Regions from separate parts of the Pseudomonas sp. NPDC098747 genome, predicted to be linked through region 3. Evidence: riboswitches for the same ligand, from Rfam matches in the RefSeq annotation. Region 3 holds a riboswitch; each other region holds the start of a gene.
What was found. A riboswitch is a leader RNA that binds a small molecule or an ion and turns the genes downstream of it on or off. The one in region 3 is predicted to bind cobalamin.
Positions count from the first base shown of each region.

Region 1: it holds a riboswitch for cobalamin, as region 3 does, so the genes downstream of both, ACIQVE_RS22780 (ABC transporter substrate-binding protein) here and ACIQVE_RS04635 (CbtB domain-containing protein) in region 3, are expected to answer to the same signal.
Region 2: it holds a riboswitch for cobalamin, as region 3 does, so the genes downstream of both, cobO (cob(I)yrinic acid a,c-diamide adenosyltransferase) here and ACIQVE_RS04635 (CbtB domain-containing protein) in region 3, are expected to answer to the same signal.

Region 1 is NZ_JBIWAL010000047.1:7,198-9,393, forward strand. Features, by position in the region: gene ACIQVE_RS22775 (FecCD family ABC transporter permease) at 1-145, opposite strand, end outside; gene ACIQVE_RS22780 (ABC transporter substrate-binding protein) at 142-1,155, opposite strand; cobalamin riboswitch at 1,297-1,491, opposite strand; gene ACIQVE_RS22785 (diguanylate cyclase domain-containing protein) at 1,714-2,196, shown strand, end outside.
Region 2 is NZ_JBIWAL010000036.1:33,026-35,221, forward strand. Features, by position in the region: gene ACIQVE_RS20180 (cobyrinate a,c-diamide synthase) at 1-447, opposite strand, end outside; gene cobO (cob(I)yrinic acid a,c-diamide adenosyltransferase) at 444-1,055, opposite strand; cobalamin riboswitch at 1,136-1,363, opposite strand; gene ACIQVE_RS20190 (hypothetical protein) at 1,527-2,111, shown strand; gene ACIQVE_RS20195 (PQQ-dependent sugar dehydrogenase) at 2,178-2,196, shown strand, end outside.
Region 3 is NZ_JBIWAL010000005.1:60,452-62,647, forward strand. Features, by position in the region: cobalamin riboswitch at 1-151, opposite strand, end outside; cobalamin riboswitch at 1,044-1,266, shown strand; gene ACIQVE_RS04635 (CbtB domain-containing protein) at 1,387-1,584, shown strand; gene ACIQVE_RS04640 (CbtA family protein) at 1,596-2,196, shown strand, end outside.

The DNA.
Region 1 (2,196 bases), on a different contig from region 3:
CATACCCGGCCGCCCACAATTTGTTGGCCAGCACCTGGAACACCACGATGGGATCAATGGTTGTCTCACCAATGGCCACACCAGCAATCACCGCTAAAAGCAGAAACGCCAGTGCAAGCACGGTGCGTATCAACGTCGTGGTCATTTGGACAGGTCGTAACCGTTGATAGCGGTGGCCAGCGCTGCGATGCCGTCGAACGTCCTCATGCTCGCCTGCATGGCCATGGCGTCGAGAATGATGATGCGGTTGTTTTTCACGGCGTCCATGTTGCGGGTCACGGGATCGCTGCGCAGGAATTCCAGCTTCTTCAGATAGTCGTCAGCCGGGAAGCGCCGGCGATCCATGCGCGCGATGATCAGGAATGTCGGGTTGGCTTTGGCGATGGTTTCCCATCCGACGGTTGGCCATTCTTCATCCGACTCCACCACGTTGCGCACGCCCAGCGTGTCGAGCATGAAGTCTGGAACACCCTTGTGCCCGGCGACGTACGGGTCGATATCCAGACTGGCACTGGAAAACCAGACCAGTGCGCTGGTGTCTTTCAGGTTCTTGTTGTGCGCCATCGCAATTGACTTGGCGAGGCTGGCCTTGAGGTCTGCGTTCAGCTGTTGAGCACGCGGCTGAACATCAAAAATCTCACCGAACTGGGTGATGCTTTTATAGATGCTGTCGATGCGAAACGGCGCAAGACGGGTGCCGTCGGCGCCGACCAGATTGTCCTTGGCCTCGCAGTCAGAGGGCATCAAATAGGTCGGAATCTTCAGTTCGTGAAACTGCTCGCGGGTGCCGACGGCGCCTTGTGGCCCGACCATCCATTCCAGTTCGACAGCCACTAGCTGCGGGCGTTTGGCGATCACCGACTCGAAACTCGGTTCGTTATCGGCCAAGCGTTCGATCTTGTCGTTTTGCGCCTTGTACTGAGGCAGCACGTCGTTGAACCACACCGAAGTCCCGACCAATTTGTCACCCAGCCCGAGCGCGAAAAGCATCTCCGTGCCGGCCTGGCCGATCGACACCGCACGGGCAGGGGCCTGCGCGAAGGTCAGCGTGCTGCCGCAGTTTTCAATTGTCAGGGGATACTGCGTCGGTGCTGCATGGGCGAGGGCGCCAAGACCCAGGCCAGCGACGAGGGCGACAAAACGAGGCAACAGCATGATGCAATCTCCATTTGAACCGTACACGGAGCCAGGGTGTAGGGTCTGGAAACACATCTCGAACGCTGCCGGATAAGCAGTGCAAGGTCGATCACCGAAGTGACGCGCACAAAGATGTCCTTCCCGGACACCCCGCCGGTTAGTGATTGTTGCTTGGCCGGCAGGTCTCCTGACTGATGCGTCATCGCCTGCTCCAGCCTTCCCGGGAGCAATCCCAGTGGCAGTTCAGAAGCAGGCTCAGCATCTACAGTTGCGGGGGCAGTTCCGTTTGATGCGTTGGGCGCATCACGGATTCCCTATTAATCCCAATTGGAAACCGGCGGGCGGCATGGTAGCCGATCGTGGCGGTTGAGGCGAACGGGCGTGCTTGTTTCAAGCATGGGGCGGCGTCAGTCGAAGGGGCGGTGGCGAATGTGCCTTTTCCTCCCTCCTATTGAGTTGCTGCAACGATTCACCACTGCTTGTATCCTTGTTCAAGAAGAGGATGCATGGCTCCAGCTATTGCCCTGACCCAATAGACGCTGGAACGGAAAACCGGACTTTCCTTAAGGTAGTAACGTGAAGCGTGATTCCCACCTGGTTGTGCTTTTGCTGCTGGTCATCGGTTGCTCCCTGGCGTCACTGACTGTCTGGAAAGTATTGGCCTCGCGAGATCGAGCACTGGAGGAGGTGGATGTCCATGGCTTGAACCTGACCCAGGCGCTTTCTACCTACTCCGAAGGGACCGTCCGCCAAAGCTCGCTGCTGTTACTCGGGCTTGTCGAACGCCTGGAAACCGAAGGCAGTGGGCCGGCACAGATTCAGCGACTGAGTGCATTGATCAACCGCCAGGAACCGTTGATGCCACAGCTCAGTGGTATCACCATCTACGATAATCAGGGACGCTGGCTGATGTCCTCCAATCGACCGATTCCGGCCGGGGCAAACAGCAGCGATCGGGCCTATTTCATACATCATCGCGATGATCCCTCCCGTGAAACCTTTATCGGTCCGCCCATCCAGAGCCGCACCAACCAAGAGTGGGTGATCACCGTCAGCCGC
Region 2 (2,196 bases), on a different contig from region 3:
GGCCAGCACACCCGCAAACGGCAAGTCCGGCTGATAGCGCGCCAGCCCCAACGCCAACGCACCAAAGGTCTGCGCCATCGCGGTGCCGTCGATCACGCCGAGCACCGGTACGCCGAAATGTCGCGCCAGGTCGGCGCTCGACGGCGTCCCGTCAAACAGCCCCATCACGCCTTCGATCAGAATCAGATCGGCTTCGGCGGCGGCTTCCCACAACAGGCGACGACTTTCCTGCTCGCCGACCATCCACATATCGAGTTGATAAACCGGCGCACCGCTGGCGCGCTCGAGGATCATCGGATCGAGAAAATCCGGGCCGCACTTGAACACGCGCACCTTGCGCCCTTGATTGCGATGCAAACGGGCGAGCGCGGCAGTGACGGTGGTCTTGCCCTGACCGGAGGCCGGCGCGGCAATCAATACCGCCGGGCAGTGACGTGGCTGATTCAAAGTTCAACGCCTTTCTGCGCTTTGATGCCGGCCTGAAAGGCGTGTTTGAGCACGCCCATTTCGGTGACCGTGTCGCCCATCTCGATCATTTCCGGCTTGGCCGCGCGACCGGTGACGATCACGTGCTGCATCGGCGGACGCGCCTGCAAGTCGCTGAGCACCTGATCAAGGTCGAGGTAGCCATGCTTGAGGGCGATGTTCAGTTCATCGAGCACCACCAGACCGATCGACGGATCGCGCAGCAACTCGCGGGACACTGCCCACGCGGCTTCGGCTGCGGCGATGTCGCGTTGGCGATCCTGAGTTTCCCAAGTGAAACCCTCGCCCATCACATGAAAGCGCACCTGCTCGGGGAAGCGGCGGAAGAACAACTCCTCACCGGTGCTGTTGCGTCCCTTGATGAACTGCACCACACCGCACTGCATGCCGTGACCCATTGCGCGGGCGAGCATGCCGAACGCCGAGCTGCTTTTGCCTTTGCCGTTGCCGGTCAGCACCAGCACCAGGCCGCACTCGTCGGGCGAGTTGGCGATGCGTTCATCAATCACGGCTTTTTTGCGCTGCATACGCGCCAGATGGCGCTCGTCACGCTCGGGGGAATCAGTCATGGGGGAGCTCTCCGTTGAGGCTGGATAACGGCGGGCAGGCACAAGAATAGACGGCAAAAAGCCTGGCATCGCCCACCGTGATGCCGTTGGATGAATCAGGCCGGTCTCCGGGCTCATGAGCGGCGTTTCGCCTGACTGCGCGCCTTCCCGCTGTTGAGCAGTGGCACAAGACGCAGTTTTTACTCATTTACCGTTGCGGGGGCAGCGCCGGGATCGTGGTTGTTCTTCGCTTGAAGACAACCCTCACCGGCTTCCCTGTTTCACTCTGTCGACGCAGGTCACAGAGCACCTGAAACAAGCCGCGAAGGTTAGAGGGTTGGGGGTGGAGCGTCAATTAAAGAGGGGGTCATCGAGCGAATAACTGCCGCCGATCAATTAACCGACGCCAATCTTGTGCCACGCTGAAACAAGTGATATCAAAGAGCCATGCTTTTACCGAAAAAGCACATCACAACAATAAGGATGATTACGATGCAAGGCATGATCATCAGCAATCCGCGCCTGGAATTCCTGCGCCCGGTGCTTGAACGCTGGTTTGACTGTATCGACCGTTACAACGCCGTGCGCGGCGACAGTGACACGCCCTACTGGCATGACGAGAAAGCCAATCTCGGATTGCTTTCTGCCGCCGCCTGGATGGCGGAGTTTGTGACACTGCACGACACCGGCACCCGCAAGCAGAACGAGGAAGGCGAGCGCAATGCCCGCGCCGACCTGTTCCTGGCTGGCACCGAAGATCGCGCGTTTATCCAGGCCACGCAACGCTGGCCACGCGTCAACAATCTAAACCTGACCCAAGCCCTGCTGGACATCACCAACGACGCCAAACGCATCAGCTACGCCAGCGACCTCAAGCTCGGCTGCCTGTTTGTCGCCCCGCAAAAAGCCCAACACAGCGCCAGCCCGGAAGAATTGCAGGACATGGTCGACGATCTGCAAAAGGAACACACCTGCGCCGTCGCCTGGTATTTCCCCTACGCCTATCGCAAGTTGCGCAGCGAGGCTGGCAATTACCACCCGGGCATTGCCGTGTTGTTCAAAGAGGCTCGTGGCTGAGCATTTGAACCATCGGGCTTGCGCGCGCCTCTATGACTAGGAATGCATTCATAGGGAAGATCAGCAATGCGCAAGCCCCAGCTCG
Region 3 (2,196 bases):
TCGCTGCGCCTTCCCGCGGGCTCAGTGGACTGAGCTTGCAGTGGCGTGGCAGCGAACATCACCGTTCACAGTTGCGGGGGCAGCCGCGGCATTGACCGCGTTCCCTTCTTAGCTTCGGCATCGCCGAAGAACCTCGAAGGCGCAAGGCTACGCATGGTGCAGTGGCGGGTCAATGTTTGGATAGGGGGCATATCCGTTGCTGCGGGTGCTGCCGCTGGCGGTTTCGCTCTTACAGCGAGTCCCTTTTTCAAACGCCAAAAAGGAACCAAAAGACTTTGCCCCGCCGTACGGCGCTTCGCTGAGGCTCAGTGTTCCCTCGCTACGGTGGCCATCCGGGGGCAGTCGCCTGCGGTTTGCTTCGCGGCACCTCCTCTCGATGGATGCGGCTTCGCCGCACGGCGCTGCGCGCCTAACCCCCGGATGAACACCTTCGCTCGGTCTGCCGAAGGGGGCTAAGAGCAAGAGCAACATCAAAAGCCAGATCAAAAGCCAGATCAAAAGCCCCTCACCCTAGCCCTCTCCCTGAGGGAGAGGGGACTGACCGAGGCGATTGGGCGAGGTGCGCCGACGTGGGATACCGAGTCGAGTATAAGTTTTGAAACCAACAGAAATCGGCCCCCTCTCCCTGGGGAGAGGGCTGGGGTGAGGGGCAAATTCACCACAAATCAAAAGCCGAACGCATTGCCTTTCACCACTCAACACAATGAGCGTTAGCTCGAGTGCAGCTCTTGATCTCAAGGCCCCGTCGGCAGGCTGAGTGGAGGGATTGATCCGGGGGTGGGAGCGCAGCGACCGTTTGGCGAAGCCAAACACATCGAGAGGAGGTGCAGCGCAGCAAACCGGAGGCGATGCGCCCGGATCAGTCCCGGAGCGAAGGAACCCCGAGCCCCAGCGAGCGGGCCGAACGTCAGGGTAAAGCCTTTTTGGTTACTTTTTCGGCGTCTGGAAAAAGTGACCCGCCGTAAGGGCGGAACCCTAATCAGCCCCACCCGCAGCAACGGATCCACCCCAAAAAATTGACTAAAAACCCAACCCCATGCTCTCCTACACACCTTGTTACGGGTGCCCTTCACAGGGTGAAACGGGAAACCGGTGAATCATGTGCTTTACTCAAAGCCATGTCAGTCCGGTGCTGCCCCCGCAACGGTAAGCGAGCGAAGCGTCAGATCCACTGTGCCATTGCGGCATGGGAAGGTGACGCTTGCAGGTCGGCCTGACGCCAACCCCTCGTGAGCCCGGAGACCGGCCCGCAACACACAGCGCGCATTGGCGTGCTGCACATAACAAACCCGCGGTGGGCGGGCGCTGTTTGAACCTCTGCGTGCCACGCGCCGCAGGGGTTTTCATGCGCTCTATTCACCTGCTGACATTCCAGAGGGAAGCGCCATGTCAATCATCACCAGCACCGGCAGCAACACGGACAAAATCTCCAGCACCACCACCCTGAGCCAACGCCTGACCGCCGCCATTTTCGCGTCGATCCTGGGTGCAGGCCTGGTTTATTTTGCTGGTTTCTCGCACATCGAAGCCGTGCACAACGCAGCTCACGATACCCGCCACAGCGCCGCGTTCCCGTGCCACTGAGACCTGCCGACATGATCAAGCGAATTGCGCAAACCGCAGGTTTCACCGGTCTGCTGGCCGCCCTGCTCCTCACACTGCTGCAAAGTTTCTGGGTGTCGCCGCTGATTCTTCAAGCCGAAACCTATGAAAAATCCGAACCTGTTGCCGCGGTTCACGAACACGCCGCCGGCACCGCCGCCCACACCCATGATGCCGAAGCCTGGGAGCCGCAAGACGGCTGGCAGCGCATAGTCTCGACCACGGGCGGCAATCTGGTGGTGGCCGTGGGTTTTGCTCTGATGCTCGCCGGCCTCTACACCCTGCGCGCGCCGACCAAAACCTCGCAAGGTCTGCTCTGGGGCCTGGCCGGTTACGCGACGTTCGTTCTCGCGCCGACCCTGGGCCTGCCACCTGAACTGCCGGGCACTGCGGCGGCGGATCTGGCTTCGCGGCAGTTGTGGTGGATCAGCACCGCCGCGTCAACCGCTGCGGGTTTGGCGTTGATTGCGTTCAGCCGTCATTGGTTGATGAAAATTCTCGGCATGGCCATTCTCGCCGTACCGCACGTGATCGGCGCACCGCAACCCGAAGTGCATTCGATGCTCGCTCCTGAAGCGCTGGAAGCGCAGTTCA